DNA from 4 places in the Bacillus sp. LQ16 genome. Region 3 is predicted to be linked to each of the others. Evidence: riboswitches for the same ligand, from Rfam matches in the RefSeq annotation. Region 3 holds a riboswitch; each other region holds the start of a gene.
The links. A riboswitch is a leader RNA that binds a small molecule or an ion and turns the genes downstream of it on or off. The one in region 3 is predicted to bind thiamine pyrophosphate.
Positions count from the first base shown of each region.

Region 1: another riboswitch for thiamine pyrophosphate. It lies ahead of thiC (phosphomethylpyrimidine synthase ThiC); the one in region 3 lies ahead of tenA (thiaminase II).
Region 2: another riboswitch for thiamine pyrophosphate. It lies ahead of tenA (thiaminase II); the one in region 3 lies ahead of tenA (thiaminase II).
Region 4: another riboswitch for thiamine pyrophosphate. It lies ahead of AC3EMB_RS02315 (MTH1187 family thiamine-binding protein); the one in region 3 lies ahead of tenA (thiaminase II).

Region 1 covers NZ_CM173491.1:5,096,542-5,100,963, reverse strand. Annotated here, with positions in the region: gene AC3EMB_RS25935 (hypothetical protein) at 1-249, shown strand, start outside; gene AC3EMB_RS25930 (transposase) at 725-994, opposite strand; partial or broken gene AC3EMB_RS25925 (L-lactate permease) at 1,040-1,111, shown strand; TPP riboswitch at 1,183-1,298, shown strand; gene thiC (phosphomethylpyrimidine synthase ThiC) at 1,413-3,173, shown strand; gene AC3EMB_RS25915 (arsenic transporter) at 3,275-4,422, opposite strand, start outside.
Region 2 covers NZ_CM173491.1:2,571,225-2,575,646, reverse strand. Annotated here, with positions in the region: gene AC3EMB_RS12810 (heterocycloanthracin/sonorensin family bacteriocin) at 82-411, opposite strand; gene AC3EMB_RS12805 (DUF3937 domain-containing protein) at 961-1,224, opposite strand; gene tenA (thiaminase II) at 1,622-2,311, opposite strand; TPP riboswitch at 2,439-2,544, opposite strand; gene AC3EMB_RS12795 (D-alanine--D-alanine ligase) at 2,618-3,532, opposite strand; gene pdxR (MocR-like pyridoxine biosynthesis transcription factor PdxR) at 3,537-4,422, opposite strand, start outside.
Region 3 covers NZ_CM173491.1:778,188-782,609, reverse strand. Annotated here, with positions in the region: gene AC3EMB_RS03950 (ABC transporter substrate-binding protein) at 1-410, opposite strand, end outside; gene AC3EMB_RS03945 (ABC transporter permease) at 407-1,159, opposite strand; gene AC3EMB_RS03940 (ABC transporter ATP-binding protein) at 1,159-1,908, opposite strand; gene tenA (thiaminase II) at 1,877-2,572, opposite strand; TPP riboswitch at 2,658-2,761, opposite strand; TPP riboswitch at 2,822-2,933, opposite strand; gene AC3EMB_RS03930 (SH3 domain-containing protein) at 3,203-4,357, shown strand; gene AC3EMB_RS03925 (hypothetical protein) at 4,363-4,422, shown strand, end outside.
Region 4 covers NZ_CM173491.1:457,864-462,285, reverse strand. Annotated here, with positions in the region: gene AC3EMB_RS02330 (ABC transporter ATP-binding protein) at 1-729, opposite strand, end outside; gene AC3EMB_RS02325 (ABC transporter substrate-binding protein) at 726-1,724, opposite strand; gene AC3EMB_RS02320 (ABC transporter permease) at 1,721-2,494, opposite strand; gene AC3EMB_RS02315 (MTH1187 family thiamine-binding protein) at 2,466-2,786, opposite strand; TPP riboswitch at 2,888-2,989, opposite strand; gene AC3EMB_RS02310 (non-ribosomal peptide synthetase family protein) at 3,042-4,422, opposite strand, start outside.

The DNA of each region.
Region 1 (4,422 bases), 1.1 Mb from region 3:
ATATTTTCTCTACCATTTTTAAGGAATCAGAATGATTTGAAGGAATATTTTTCTAAGTATTATGATGTTTCAATTAATTATATCAGGGATAAAAACTCAGTTGACTATTTGGTAGTTCCCAAACCGTGTCCAGCTTTTGATAATGAAAATAATCTTCCAATAATTGAAGTACCAGCAATCTTATTTATGGAAAAGAATTTTGAAAAAATAAAGACTTATATAGACAATTATTTTTCTAATAACTCATAAAGAAAATAAAAGTACAGTAAAAAGAAGTCCGATAAAAAACGAGTGGTGTAGAATATTTCTATTAATCATTCGTTTTTTATTATATTTACATATATTTTTTAAAAGAGGATTATAGACGTTCTGAAAAAAATTAATTATAACAAGAACAGTGTTCGTGCTACTATCTACGGTTATTTTTTGTATTAAGTACCCCTTTAACTAACAAGACAATAAAAAAATTAACATATTAAGGAAATAATGTTACAATAAATGTAAGAGCTTTCTCTTTGAGTTTTAGCTCTGAATAATAAAGATAGTTAAATCACTAAATGGAGGAGCAGGTCAATTTTGTTCCTTGTATAGTAAATTGTTACCTATCTCTATTGCAGGTTGTATGGCAGGTAGCAGTTGTAGCGAAATGCAGCAGAGACAAAGGCTCTTTGTCAAACGGGACTGATGAATGTATTTGGCAAGTAAAAAATGGTTCTTTCCGGAGTTAGTTGAAAAGTCTCATTCTCTCCAAAAGTAGAATCTTTGTCCGCAATGTGGAGAATTTGCATCGACCATACATGATTCTTTTAATAAGCTTTAACTTGTTTATGCTCCCTTCGGCAAGACCATTATTATTCTCATAAGTTACCGCATTTCTGACAGCTTCAATATCCCCGGCTAATCCATTCGTAAAGCTCTTAAACTCTTGTATATTAGTATTCTTCATTTTCTCAATACAATGGTCGAAATTCTCAACACTCTTTGTGGTGAAGATGTTTTTAAACTCCCATGTTAAGTCATAAACTATTTTTACAATAGGGTGTTCTTCGTAATTATTGCTGGTATTATGACGTATGTTCAAGCATATTATTTAACGTGGATGATTCCATAAAGAGAAAAAGAAATAACCTTTGCATTTTTCAGATTATCGTGTATGATGGGAAAGTATTGAAAATTAAATCAGTGATAAACTAGGGGTGCCTAACGTATGCGTAGGCTGAGAGAGAAGCGCGTGAACTTCTTAACCCTTTGGACCTGATCTGGCTCGTACCAGCGTAGGGAAGTTAACGGCTTTACATAATGATGTCTTTTATGAGCCAGGTCCTTATTTTTTTATGGACCTGGCTCTTTTTATTTTGGCATGCGCTGGCCATATCTCGTCCTTGTCACGAACAGGGGAGGCAACAAAGGTTATGAAACAGTCTGTTTCAGCTGAGCAAATTGAATTGAAATCGAGTTTACCAGGGAGTAAGAAAGTATATGTGGATGGACCACGCGCAGGCATGAAAGTGCCGATGCGTGAGATTGAACAAAGCGAAACGAACGGCATCCCAAATCCTCCAGTCCGTGTGTATGATACGAGCGGACCTTATACGGATCCTGAGTATAAAGTGGAGTTAGAAAAGGGGATTCCAACGCCGCGCCATTCTTGGATTCTGGGGCGTGGTGATGTAGAAGCATACGAAGGGCGTGAAGTGAAACCAGAGGATGACGGTGTGAAAGTGGCTTCGAAACATACACCTGTTTTCCCGCAGATGGATCGCAAGCCACTTAGAGCAAAGCAAGGTGCAAACGTTACGCAAATGCACTATGCACGTAATGGCATTATTACGTCTGAGATGGAGTATGTTGCGATTCGTGAAGGGGTAGAGCCGGAGTTTGTTCGTAAGGAAATCGCAGAAGGCCGCGCTATTTTACCAGCGAATATTAATCATCCAGAAGCTGAACCGATGATTATCGGGCGGAACTTTCATGTGAAGGTAAACGCGAATATCGGAAACTCTGCTGTATCTTCTTCTATTGCAGAAGAAGTAGAAAAGATGACGTGGGCTACTCGCTGGGGTGCAGATACGATTATGGATTTATCTACAGGTAAAAACATTCATACGACGCGTGAGTGGATTATTCGTAATGCGCCTGTACCAGTTGGAACTGTGCCGATTTATCAAGCGCTTGAAAAGGTAAATGGAATTGCAGAAGATTTAACGTGGGAAGTGTACCGTGATACGTTAATTGAGCAAGCGGAGCAAGGCGTGGATTACTTTACGATTCATGCTGGTGTATTACTTCGTTACATTCCAATTACTGCAAAGCGTACGACAGGTATCGTTTCGCGCGGTGGTTCGATTATGGCGCAGTGGTGTTTATTCCATCATAAAGAAAACTTCCTATATACTCATTTTGAAGAGATTTGTGAAATTATGAAGCAGTACGATGTTTCGTTCTCTCTTGGAGATGGATTACGTCCAGGATCGATTGCAGATGCAAATGACGAAGCACAATTCTCTGAGCTTGAAACACTTGGTGAATTAACGAAAATTGCTTGGAAACATGATGTGCAAGTTATGATCGAAGGACCTGGACACGTACCGATGCACTTAATTAAAGAGAATATGGAGAAAGAGCTTGATATTTGTCAGGGCGCGCCGTTTTATACACTTGGGCCACTAACGACAGATATTGCACCAGGTTATGACCATATTACATCGGCAATTGGAGCTGCGATGATCGGTTGGTTTGGAACGGCGATGCTTTGTTATGTAACGCCGAAAGAACATTTAGGTTTACCGAATAAAGATGATGTACGCACGGGTGTTATTACGTACAAAATTGCAGCGCATGCGGCTGATCTTGCAAAAGGACATAAAACGGCTCATCAGCGTGATGATGCACTTTCAAAAGCACGTTTCGAATTTCGTTGGCGCGATCAATTTAATTTATCTTTAGATCCTGAACGTGCGATGGAATATCACGATGAAACGTTGCCTGCAGAAGGGGCAAAGACAGCTCACTTCTGTTCAATGTGTGGACCGAAGTTTTGTAGTATGAGAATTTCACATGATATCCGTGAGTATGCAAAAGAAAATGATTTAGAAACGACAGAAGCAATTGAAAAAGGAATGAAAGAGAAAGCAGAAGAATTTAAAGAAGCTGGTAGTCATTTATATCAATAACACATTACACCTCTTTACTTGATTGATCACACTGTAGTACCTAACTTTATTATAGAAGAAGCCCCATTTGCTAAGACGGTAGCAAATGGGGCTTCTGTTGTTTATAAGGCAAAGAAGAGATGTACCCAGTAGAATAAGAGGAATAGTGTGACGACTGTTGTGAGCGGGATAACGATAAGGGATACACTTAAATAGTCTTTCCATTTTACTTTAATTTTGTTTTGTTTCAGAATATACATCCAAATGAGTGAAGCTAGTGTACCAATTGGTAGTAATAGTGAACCGATGTCACTACCAATGATGTTTGCAAGATAGATTGTTTTTAATGTGACTGGATCTAGTCCCATTTCTGTTAATGTAATTGTACCAATCATAAGGGCAGGATGGTTATTGAAGACGTTAGAGAGGATGGATACAAGTCCGCCCATTGCAAAGCTAGCATAGAGTAGATGCTGATTCACAATTGGCTCGAGCCATTGTACAAGTGCAGCTGTTAATCCTGCGTTGTGGAGTCCGTAAATAATGACGTACATAGAGAAGGCGAAAATTAAAATGTGCCACGGTGTCTTTTTCAAAATGTCGACAGGATTTGTTCGTAAGTAGTACCATCTCCAAATGAGAAGAACGAGTGAACCAAGTACTGCAACGATTTCAATTGGGATGGATAAGAAGGATGCAACGAATAGAAGACAGCGCATAAGGAAGACGAAACCTAATACTTTTAACATGAATCTTGTCCGTTTTTGTTTCGTATCAACAGAATTATTTCCTTTTAGTGGATGGAAGTTTTTCGTGAAGAAAATTTCTTCAATATCATATGAAGAAACAGGTAATTTTTTCGGAAGTTTTTTCTTCAAAACTGTATACATGAGCCATGACATAAATAATAAGCCTAATGTTGCAGGTACAAACATCATAGCAGTATGCATATAAAGAGTCATATTAACGATATTTAATGCGATTAAATTTACGATATTACTTACACCAATTGGTGCACTAGATGCCGTAGCGATTAAAGCACCACTTAATAAATAAGGAATTTGCTGATGAGGTTTTAATTGAAGATTTTTTAGAAGAAGAATTAAAATGGGAGTTGTAATTAAAATACTACCGTCGTTATTAAATAAAAGAGTCATAAGAAAACATAATAATTGAATATACCAGTATAAGCGGCGTCCAGAACCCTTTGCTAAATTTGCTAGTTTCGCTGCGGACCAATGGAAAAAACCGAAGCTTTCTAATATAACTG
Region 2 (4,422 bases), 1.8 Mb from region 3:
CCGCTCCCCACCTAACTTCTTTGTTCTCGCTGGATTTTGAGGGAGAATCTTACGGCCCGATAAATAGCGGGATAACTGTAATCAATATTCATATGTTACAATTGTACCCGTAGTATCAGTAGTACCACTAAAACCATCAAAACAATTAGAGCAACCACCACAGCCGCCACAACCTCCGCAACCTCCACAACCAAAACAACCGAAGCAACCAATACAACGGAATCCACCACAACGGAATCCGCCACACCGTCCTCCACCACAACCTCCACAACGACCACAACCGCCACAGCGACGAGCGGCATCTTCAATATAGTAATATGGATATTGGTTTTGCTGGTCCCAATACACAATATTTCCAGACCGGTAATCATTAAGACTTAACGCTTGTAGTTCTTGTTGAAACTGATTCATTTTCATGACCTCCGTTTATAAAATACAACCTCATCGATGCTTGCCCATATTTCTGTTCGTTACATCTAAGTAGAAATAGCGCTATAAACTAAGTTCAATACGTACACCAACAAAGTATGACTTATCACTAGATGATGCACCTTGTTCATATACCTATTTTTGCTATGGGCTCATTTTTATAAAGTGAAACTTTAATCAGTGGGGGGGAGTTCATCCCCCGCTGATTATTAGCCCTCACCAATCAGGCTTTTACGAACAGCCCGTTAATGCGGGATAAATAAAAATTAAAAAATATGAATTCTAGCGTCATATCTTCATACCTACTAAATTCAATTAATTTCTCAATAATTATGTTGCCATATCCTATATATTTTCGTCTGCCGCTTAGATTTTTCTGTACTGTAAATGCCTTTCGCTATAACACCTCCAAGTAACCGGTTTCTATGACGGATAAGAAATTCCTACAAAGAAAAAAGCCCTTATTAGGGCTTTTCATTCTATTTCTCCAGCAAAACTCTCTATGAAATTCCTAATAGAAAAAAGACACACTTAGATTGATGCGTCTTTTTGTGATGCCTCTTTTGTGAAATCATATAAAGCAATTGCGCCTAAAAGAACAAGTATACCTTGAGGAACATCTAGCAAAATAGTTTTCCAAATTTCTGGAATTACCCATTTAATATCTGCTGCTGTTTCAAGATATGTTTGGAAATAGCTGATTGTAAAATTAATTATCCCTAAAAATACAAACAACGATAAACCAAATCGAATTAATTTCTTATTTGTAAACATATAACACCTCTCAAAATTCATTGGATATTCCTGCTTTTGCTTCTTTATATTTCCATATCTTTATATCTAATTTTAACACATAAAGAACTCAAAAAAATACGATATGCATATTTGCATATCGTATTAACAACACTCCATGATAATTTAGAAATTCCTGCAAAGAAAAAACAACTCGGTTACAGCTAACAGCTCGGGTTTCTTTTCTTATTTAACTTCATACCACCAACATTTACGTTCTTTGATTGTAAAATAAATGTGACAGAAGTTTATCCAGTTAATACGTAGACAAGTAAATGAGCTAAATTATCGATATTCTATTTCGCCATATCCGTAGCACTAATGACTTTACGCAAATTTGACAAGAAAAAATATATAGATAGGTATGATCCATACCTATCTATAACATTACTTCTATTCTTTATCCAATTACGTCTTTTACGTCTGTATCCACTGGCCACTTTTCTAATGTATAAGCCATTTCCCAAAATGAATATTCATATTGACTGCTAATAATAAAATGCTGTTTCATACGTTTGCGGTCTGCCTCTGTTACTTTTTCAGCGATAGTATCTAAACGTGTAATTTGTTCTTCAACTAGCGTACGGAACCAATCAGATCCATAAGCAGAAATCCATTCGTTATAAATTGGCTCTTCCGGCTGGCACTCTTTTAAGTGTTCGCCAATTTCATAATACAACCAATAGCAAGGTAAAATTGCTGCAATGATATCTCCTAAATGCCCTTCATACGCAGCACGATACATATGTGAAGTATACGCATATGCAGTTGGCGCAGGAATAAAATTATCTTTTTCTTCTTTTGTTATCCCTAGCTTTTTAGCAAAATTCTCATGTAAAGATAACTCGGCCTCATATGTATTTTGAGCATGATGTGCCATACGAGCTGTCGTCTCTAATTCAAGAGCTTTTGCAGCTCCTAAAGTTTGTACTCTAGCAAAATGACTCAAATAATATGAATCTTGAAGCACATAATAGCGAAAACTAGCTAAATCTAATGTTCCTTCACCAAGTTTTTTTACAAAAGGATGGTTAAAACTCGCTTCCCAAATTGAATCTACTTCTTTACGTAATGATTGTGAAAAAGTCATTTAAATCCCTCCAATAATGTATAAAATATAAGTATTTATCCACAATTATTAAAGCTGTAAAATAAAAAAACTTTCTTTACAGGCGTAAAGAAAGTGAAATTGACAGTATTTATTTACTCATTAAATAGCAACGTCTTTCCCACTTCCCTACGCTGGCATTAACCAGATCAGGTACTAAGAGTCTCAAAATCACATTTGATCTCAGCCTATAAAAGGCCCCCCTAGTGGATAAATATTTTGTTTTTATAATGTATTCATCATAGCATACTTCGTGAAACTGTCAAAAGAATTAGTTATATAATCTCCTTAAAACCCTTCTTCATTTCTAACTTTTAATGATGTTTCAATAATCATATCTAATAGTTTGCTATAACTAATTCCCGCTGCTTCTGCACTTTTGGGCAATAGGCTTGATTGTGTCATCCCTGGTAATGTATTAATTTCCATTACATATGGAATTCCGTCCTTCACCATCATATCAACTCTTGCATAAACACTACATTTTAATGCTTTATAACAAGTCAGTGAAGCTTTATTTACACGTTCATTAATTTCTGCTGGAAGTTCGATAACTTCCTCAACTGTACTAGTATCATCATATTTTGCATTGTAATCAAAGAACTCGGTTGCATGTCGAATTGAAACTATAGGTAACTGTTTTCCATCCAGAATAGAACATGTGATTTCATCACCTTTTATATACTTCTCAATTACTACTTCAGAATCCCATTCGAATACAGTTTCTAGCATTGAGATCAATTCATTTTTATTGTAAACGATTTTCACCCCGACACTCGATCCGCCAGAGTTTGGTTTTACCACTAATGGAAATCCTAACTTATCTAACTCATCAAGATTTAGATCCTCCATTTTTGTAAGTTCAATCCAATCTGGTGTTTCTACACCTTCATAACGTAAAATCTTTTTCGAAATATTTTTATCCATACATATACTGCTAGATAACATATTACTTCCGCTATAAGGAATCCCTAAACTCTCCAGTGTTCCTTGAACTGTCCCATCTTCTCCGTATTTTCCGTGTAATGCGAGCAATGCAAAGTCAATGTCTTTCGCTTTTTCAATTAAATCCATTTTTTCGTTTAATGTAATTGGAACTATTTCATACTTATTTTTATCTAAATGAGCAATCATTTCATTCCCCGTCATAATTGAAACTTGTTTTTCAGACGATACCCCGCCCATAATAACACCGATTTTCATTTTCTCAACTCCAAATTTCATTTTTTAATGTATCACCAATTATTTTAATTCCCCGAACTATTTCTTCTTCTTTCAAGCGCGAAAACCCTAATCGGAAAGTGTTTGCTCCTTCTCCATCAGAGTAAAAAACATCTCCAGGTGAAAACGTAACGCCTTTCTCATAACACTTTTGTAAAAGTGTGCGGGCATTCATATGCTCTTCTAGCTCTATAAATAAATGAAGTCCACCATCTCCAGTCATTCTTTTAAAAGGAATGTACTGGTTACATGCCCCGACAGCTAACTCATATTTTTTCTTATAAACAGATCTTGCCTTTTTTAAATATTTTTCAAAATATCCCTCATGTAAATATTGAAACAGAACAGCTTGATCTAGCGTAGATGTGTGAATCGTTCTTGCTCTTTTTACGCTTTCTAAATAATGAATCAGCTCTTTATCTGCAATAATCCAGCCTACACGTAAACCAGGGAAAAGCACCTTTGAAAAGCTACTAATATAAATCACATTATTGCCAGCTCCCGCAAAAGTTAATAATGGAGCTAAATGTGAACCTGAATAACGTAATTCTTCATTAAATCCGTCCTCTATAATAGGAACCTTGTATTTTGAGAATAACCTCATCAATTCCGTTCTTTTCTCTGAACTCGTAACAATACCGGTTGGATTATGATAAGAAGGAATTAAATAAGCAAAATCAAAATCTTTTTCACGCAAACTTTTTTCAACTTCATTCGTATCAATACCATCCTCATGCATATCAATCCCATGAACTTCAAGTCCATGTAAACGGAAAAGCTTAAGTGCAGCATGGTGAGTTGGATTCTCACAAATGACACGACCGGATTTTTTTGATAAAGAAGAGAGTACAATATCCAATCCTTCTGTAAAT
Region 3 (4,422 bases):
CCTTCTAAATCTTTCGGTGATTGAATACCCGCTGATTTCAGCGATACGACATGATTTAATGGTGAACGTACGACAGCCCCAATTGATTTCACTGGAATTTGCTCATTTGCTCTTGCCATAACAACATCTGGCTGATAATACAAGCCAACTGTCACCTTCCCTGCTGCTGCCAATGTTAATGGATCAGTCGGATTAGAAGGGAATTTAATATTTACCTTTACACCTTCTTCTTTAAAGTATCCTTTTTCAATTGCTGCATAAATAAAGCTATGTACCGCATTTGGATACCAATCTAACATGACTGTTATTTCTTTCTCTTTTTTACTTTTTTCTGATGCTGAATTACTTGAACATCCTGTAATCATTGCAATTAATAATGTAAACACAAAGATGCGCTTTAAAAATTTCATGAATGCTTCCTCCAACTAATGAATTTCTTTTCTAATATGGAAATAAGTACGACGAAGAAAATAGCTAATAATGATAACAATACAATGGGTGCAAATACGCCAGCTCCATCTAACTGCGTCATCATTCTCTTACTGAAATATCCAAGTCCAGCTTGTGCACCGAGCCATTCTCCAATTGCTGCTCCGATAACACTAAGCGGAACTGCAATTTTTAAAGCTGCGAAAAAATAAGGAAGAGCAGACGGCAACTTTAATTTAAGAAAAATATCTCTTTTCGTTGCTCCATATGTAACTAAGAGCTCCTCCCATTCTTTTTTTGTACTACGCAGTCCATCATACGTATTGACCGCAATCGGGAAAAACGTAATTAAAACTGTGACAACAACCTTACTCCAAATTGTGTATCCAAACCATAAAACAAATAGCGGAGCAAGCGCAGTAATCGGAATCGTTTGTGAAGCAACTAATAATGGATAAAATGCTCTTTCCATCCATGTACTCGCATTCATTAACATCGCTAGCCCTACACCTAATACGATAGAAATAACAACACCTATTAAAACGACGTATAACGTTGCAGGTAAATGAACCGTAAATAATATGTCTTTTAGTTTCCATATCTTCATTACAATCGCAGACGGTGACGGTAAAATGTACATCTCATCTACAATTCTTGCTCCTATTTCCCACACAGCTAGTAAAATACTAGAAAGTGTAATAGCAGGAACTAATTCTTTCAATCGGTTCATCACACAAGTACCTGCCTTTGTAACATACTAAGAAGCTCATCTTTCAGCGCTAATACTTCCGGTTTATATAAATCTTTTCGTGTTCTGTTATGATCAAGTGGTACAATCCGCTCAGTCAAAGTCGTTATCGGCTGCTGTTCCACTACTAAAACTCGGTTCGAAAGAAATAACGCTTCTTCAACATCATGAGTAATGAATAAAATTGTTTTTTCCCACTCTTGCCATTGTTCAAACAGCCATTCTTGCAAAGAGGCCTTCGTTAAAGCATCTAACGCGCTAAACGGTTCATCTAATAACAATATCTCCCCGCCCGTTAACAAAGTTCGGATAAAAGATACGCGTTGCCTCATACCACCAGATAAATCTTTCGGATGTTTTGTCTCATATCCTTGTAAACCAAATTTATATAACAGTTCCTTTGCCTTTACTTGTGCTTCTTTCTTCTGTACACCTTGGCACTCTAGCGGCAGAGCAGCATTCTCAATAATTGTTCTCCACGGCAAAAGCATATCTTTTTGCGGCATATATCCTACAGGATGGTGCTTTGTTTCTGTCAGTTCTATCTTTCCAGTACTTACCTTCTCTAGGCCTGTAATAAGGCGAAATAAAGTACTTTTCCCACATCCACTCGGTCCGATAATACTGACAAACTCTTTCTCATGTATAGAAGCATTTAATTCATGGATGATTGGTTTCTCATCGTAATGAAAAGAAACATTATGAAACTGTAGTATGTTCTTGCTCCTCAAATCCCCACATCTCCTTACGATAGGACATATCCCAGAATAAATATTCAAATCGACTGGAATATAAGAAAATCTCCTCTAATCTATCTAGTTCTTTCTCAGACTTTCCAACTGCCATTTCATTTAATAAATCTATTAACCAAATACAAAGATTACCGTATTCTTCCGAACTATATCCTTGAATCCACTCACCAAAAAACTCATGATCTCTTGCTCCAGGAATATCATTTAAACGCTTTCCAATTTCCCAGTAGCTCCACATACATGGAAGAAGCGCTGCTATTAATTCTGCAAGTGTGCCATTTTGAGATACAGACATCATGTAATTTGTATAAGCTAAATTTTTAGCAGACGGTTTTGCAGACTCTATCTCCTCTATAGAAATTCCAAGTCTTTTTGCATATTGTTTATGGATTGTCATTTCGCCATTTAATATTCCATCAATTTGTTCAGCGAACTTTCCCATTACTTGTGGATTCGTTGCTTTTACAACACCAATCGCATATAATTTTGCATAATCTAGTAGATATAAATAATCTTGAATAATATAATACTGAAATTTATCTTTTTCTAACGTGCCATCTCCCATACCCACTACAAACGGATGATTATGACTCATCTCCCAAACCGGTTGCACAGTTTCTAATAATCTATCGCAAAATTTCATTTCTCTATCCCCTTTCAATATATGTATCTAAATAAAAAACCACTTCTATATATAAGAAGTGGTTACAGCAAATAAAATTATACATTTATTCGATGTTCCACTTCCCTTCGCTAGTATTACCTAGATCAGGTGTTATAAGGGTTAAGGATTATTCCTCTCTCAGCAAATCAAGCACCCCTAGTGGTTTCAATATGAAATTTTCAAATAAAAAAGCCCCGTTTCTATACGCAAAGAAACGGGGACTCATTGTTAGTGTCCGAATTGCTTCCCTACGCTAGCATAATCTAGATCAGGTAATAAAAAGGATCAAAGGCTTACGGCCTACTCTCAGCTGGCAACACCAGCTCTCCTAGCAAACTATAAAATTATCACTGTCAGTATAACACCCTAATAAGACATCATCAACTATTTTAATTTTCTTAATTATCAACAAAAAATTAAAGTTATACAATATATACATTCTATTTTAGAACATAAAACTCCAATTAATTGTTTAAAAAGGAATCATTATCCTCAAAAAATTTATTTTTATATTGATTTCATATTACATTTATGTGAATACACCCACTATATTATATCTTTATACTATAATAAAATTACAACTATACAACTAGAGGAGGTCTCTATTCCATGAATATGAAAGCTACTGCTTTAACAGCAACTACTGTAGCGATTGCTTCTTTACTTCCTTCTATGGGTGAAACAAATGTACAAAAAGCAAACGCTGAACAATTATCTAATGTTAAAACTGGGTATGTCAAAGTCGATCAAGTAGCATTACATACAGAAGATAACGTAAAGAGCACATCAATTGATACAATTCGCTTTAATACAAAAGTGAACATCCTTGAAACAACTAATGGTTGGTATAAAGTATCTGTTCATAATAAAGTAGGTTATGTACAAAAAGATGCTATTTTACTAAAAAACAAACTTCAATCTAATGATCAATACATCGTCAATGCTAATGCATTAAACGTTCGCTCTGAACCTAATTTAGAATCTTCCATTTTAGATGTATTACCAAATGGCAAGTTTATTACCGTTCAAGAAGATCAAGGCGAATGGTATAAAATATCACATAATGGCCAAACGGGTTACGTACAAAAAGCATTCATCTCTAATGGTTCACAACCCTTAGTAAAAGGAATCACCGTTCAAAATAATACAAAATATACTGTTGCAACACCTAATCTGAATGTACGTAGCAACACTAGTACAAGTAGCGCTCTACTCGGTTCATTACAAAACGGTACACAAGTACAAGTAGTAGAAACTGTAGGAACTTGGTATAAAATTCGTTTTGGCACAGGATACGGATATGTAGCAAAACACTATGTAGTACAAAATCAACCACAGGCTAAAACAGATCAGCCTTCATCTATTCCAGCTGCTTTCAAATTCCCTGCTCAAGGAAGAATTAGCTCAACCTTTGATATACGATGGGAACAAATGCATTATGGTATAGATATTGCTGCTCCAGGGAACGTCTCTATCCAAGCTGCTGCTGCAGGTAAAGTTGTGAAATCTTATTATTCAGCTAGCTATGGCAATGTTGTGTTCATTGCGCATCAAATCAATGGGAAATTATATACAACTGTTTATGCTCATATGAAGGATCGCACTGTACAAACTGGTGATCAAGTACAAGCTGGACAATTAGTAGGTCATATGGGCAACACAGGTCATTCATACGGGCAACATCTTCATTTTGAATTACATAATGGAGAATGGAATTTTGAAAAAACAAATGCAGTAAATCCACTGCCATATTTAGTTAGGTAAATTGTATGCCACGCAATATACCTCTTATAATTGAATACGCAGCCTTTTTAGGTTTAATCTGTTGT
Region 4 (4,422 bases), 320 kb from region 3:
TAACACACTTAAAATCTCTTCTTTATCCTTTTTTAATTCGAGTGATGTTAACATATCCATCGTTCTCGGTCTAGGTAATTTCACTTGTACCTCGCCAACTATTGACGCTGGTCTTTGAGATAAAATAAATACGCAATCTGAAAGCAAGATTGCCTCATCTAAGTCATGTGTAACCATAACGATTGTTTGCTTCTCTTGATGCCAAGAGTTTAAAAGCCAGCTATGTACTTCCATTTTTGTAAATGCATCTAACTTTCCAAAAGGCTCATCAAGCAGCATAATTGGCTTTTCACATAAATATGTGCGCAGAAAACTAATTCTTTGACGCATACCACCAGACAATTCATCTGGATAATGGTCTGCATATTCATCTAGTTCGAACTGCTTTAATGCTTCCATTCCTTCTGTCAGCCTTTGTTTTTTCGGCTTTCCTTCAATTTCTAACGGAAGAACGATATTTTGCAAAGCTGATCGCCACGGTAGTAATAAATCTTGTTGTGGCATATAACTAACAACATCTTGCTCTTGTACTTGCTTATCTTTATACATTACGTTCCCGCTTGTTGGTTTTTCAACATTTGCAATCATGTTTAATAATGTGCTTTTCCCGCAACCACTCGGTCCTACAAAAGAAACAAACTCTCCCTCTTGTATAGAGGCACTAATATTCTCTAATACATTCTTTCCGTCGAAAGATTTCACTATATTTTTTATTTGTAATCCGCTCATTTTTCACTTGGAAGGAATTCATTTGTAAAAGCATCTTTTACATCGATTTTCTTTTTAATAACTTTGTTGTCATATAAGAAATTCATGTAATTCGTCCAAATTTCTTCCTTCTGTACTCCCCATGCTTTCGCATCATCTTGATACTTCGTACTTAACCATTTCTGGCTTTCTTGAACTAAATCTTTATTTACATCTGGAACAGCTTTAATTAAAATATCAGCAGCTTCTTTCGGTTCCTTAATTGCAAAATTATAACCTTCTGTTGTTGCACTCATAAACTTTTTCACAAAGTCTTTATCTTGCTTCGTATGTTTTTCACTCGTAATAATAACAGGACTATAGAAATCAAGCGCTGGATCTAAGTCTTTCACCATAATCGTATTTAACTCTTTTCCTTGGCGCTTCGCTTCAATACCATCCCAACCGTAATAAATCCATTCGAAATCTGCATCACGGCCGATTGATTTAAAGAAATCTGTTTGTCCTAAGAGGATTTTTTCAACTTTATTAAAATCAGCTTGATGCTTATCCATAATCGTCTTTAATGTCGCTTCTTCCGCTGGTCCTCCCCAGCCGCCATAACGTTTACCTTCAAAATCTTTCGGTGACGTCATATTATCTTTCTTAAGCGATGCAAACGCTGAAGTGTTATGCTGAATAATCGCTCCTACAGATACAACAGGAATTCCTTCCACACGAGCTAATGTTACATTTTCTTGTGCGCTTATTGCGAAGTCTGCTTTTCCTGATGCTATCATTTGCTCTGCTGTTACATTGTCACCTGGTTGAATAATTTCTACATCTAATCCTTGCTTTTTGTAATAATCTTTCGTTTGCGCTACATACAAGCCAGTATGATTCGTATTTGGAAACCAATCTAATACTACTTTTACTTTTTGATCTTTACTTGCACTTTCTTCTTTCTTCGCCGGATTACATCCAGCCACACCTACCGCTACTAAGGCAGCTAACATAACTTTCAAACCTTTTTTCATTTTCTGCCGTCCTTTCTATATATCCATGGTGCTGTTATTCTTGCCATAAACTCTACGATAAAATACAGGCATAATGTCACTATAACGATGATTGCTGCAACACCAAATACTCGGGCAGTCAAAAAGGATTTTGTAGCCCTCGTAAGCATAACGCCTAATCCTTCACTTGCACCGAGCCATTCTCCGATAATTGCCCCCATTACGCTATATGTAACTGCAATTTTTAAACCGGAGAAAAAGTATGGAAGCACTGCTGGAAATTTTACTTTCTGGTAAACTTGCCATTTTGTCGCCTTCATTGTTTGTAACAGCTTCAACATGTTTTTATCTACTGTTTGAAAACCTTCTAAAATACTAAGCGCAATTGGGAAGAAACAAACGAGTATTACGACCATTACTTTCGGCAACATCCCATATCCAAACCAAATAATAAATAGCGGTGCAAGTACAACAATTGGAATTGTTTGCGAAATAACGAGCAATGGATTTATTAAAATACGAAATAACGGTATAACGTCCATAATAATTGCGATGCTCGTCCCCAATAAAATTGCAAAGAATAGTCCAATTATAACTTCCTGCAGTGTTTGCATCGTATTTGGTAATAGTAAATCTTTCATCCCAATTAATTCTTGAACAATGGCAGAAGGCTTTGGTAAAATCCACGGTTCGATTTTAAATAATGAAACAGATCCTTCCCATATCGCAATGAGAAGGATAAGCCAAATAGTTGTAATAAGTTTAGATTGCTTCTGGTTTTGCATATTCATCACGGTACTTCCAAACCTTTTCATCTATCGTTACACCAGTGCTTGGACGATAATGGATTTTAATAGAAGTAATCACTTCTTCTGCTCCAGCATCGACGCAAGCTTGTTGCGCACGTTTAACGACATCAAGAAGTACATCTAATTCTCCTTCCAAAGTTGTTTCCATTGCCCCTACTTCATAACGAACTCCCGATTGTTGCACAACTTCAATTGCTTTATCGACAACAGAATATACATCTTTCGTTTTCGCTTGTGGTACTACTGAAAATGACATTGTAACTTGTTGTGACATAATAAAATCCCCCTTATAAAATTAGATTTCAAAAATAAGAAAAGGCTTTCCTACTGCGTAGGAAAGCCTTGTATGCAAGTTATTATAGAATAACATATGCTACATCACTTTAAGTAACTCCCTACGCTGGCATTATCCAGATCAGGTTGAGGGTCGATGTTTACTTACATCCTCTCAGCCAATTGGCTCCCCGGTCCTTAATTCGTTTTCATTGTAGCATGATTTATTTTATTGAACAAACAAAAGCATGCATAATCATTTCATTATTTTTGGAAAATATCCAACTTTTTCACCATGAGCTAATAACTGCTGTATAAATTCTTTATTGATTGCTGGTACTATCAATTCTTTTTTCTTAATCCATTCATTCGTTCTACGCGTACCCATTACAATCTCAGATTGCTGCGCTCCATCTCCTGCAACTTGAGAAGCAATTAACTCTGCTATTACTTCATTTTCCTTCGCTAATTCAAGTCCGGTATTTACATATTCTGAAAGTGGAACCATTTCAAGATTGTATCCACACTCTCCAATTAACTGTATAAATTGTTCAAACTCAATTTGATGTGGATGACAAATATGTAACGTCTCTCCTACAATTTGCGAATCTTTTAAATACAATACAATTGATTTACTAGCAAAATCAATTGGTGTGAAATCAACTTTCCACTTCACATTTGGTGCTTTCCCAATTAATAGCATTGTTTTAATAAGACGATAAAATGCGTTTCCTTCAATATTTTGTTGGAACGAACCTGTTTCTGAATGACATGCTAAATTACCTGCACGATAAATATTTCCGCGCAAACCATTTTTCATTGCTTCACGAACAATGTTTTCCGCTTGTAGTTTACTATTTGAATATACATTCTCTAAGTCTACACTGTAATTAAAATCACCAGTTTTCATGTATGTATCCCATTGATCTACCGCTAATTCTAACGGGATACCAATTGTAGAAATAAAATGGAATGTAGCACCTTTCTCCGCTAATGCTAGCATACGGCTAGTTCCTTGGACATTTATATTTTCAAATTGTTTTACATCTCCAAAATGTCTTACATCTGCACCGCAATGAATTATCGTATCCATCTTAGAACTGATGAACATAAATTCTTCTTCGCTCATCCCAAGATACTCTTCCCCCAGATCACCAGCTACGGCCTGTATACGCTGTAACCATTCTTCACATATATCACTAAAGTAGCCTGTTAATGTATCTATAATTCTTTGTTGCACATCTTTGGTTGGTCTTACTAAACAATAAATAGTAGCAGATGTATCTCTCAACAATTCATATAATATGTGTGATCCTAAATAACCAGTAGCTCCTGTTAAAAAGACATTTGAAATCTGGTTTTCTTCCAAAACGTTTGCATACGTGATAGTATCTGGTTCGTGAATCACTTTATATTCACGAAATACTTCTTCTTTCTCTACTTTTACTTCTCGCTCAATTCGAGCTAATCCATATATCGTTCTTTCTTTAAAGAAATCTTGAATTGTTAAATGTGAAAAATCTTCTTTTAACAATGTTAAGACTCGTAATACTTTTAATGAATGTCCACCAATTGTAAAGAAATCATCATGCACTCCAACTTTTGAAATTCCTAATACTTCCGCCCAAGCGCGCGCT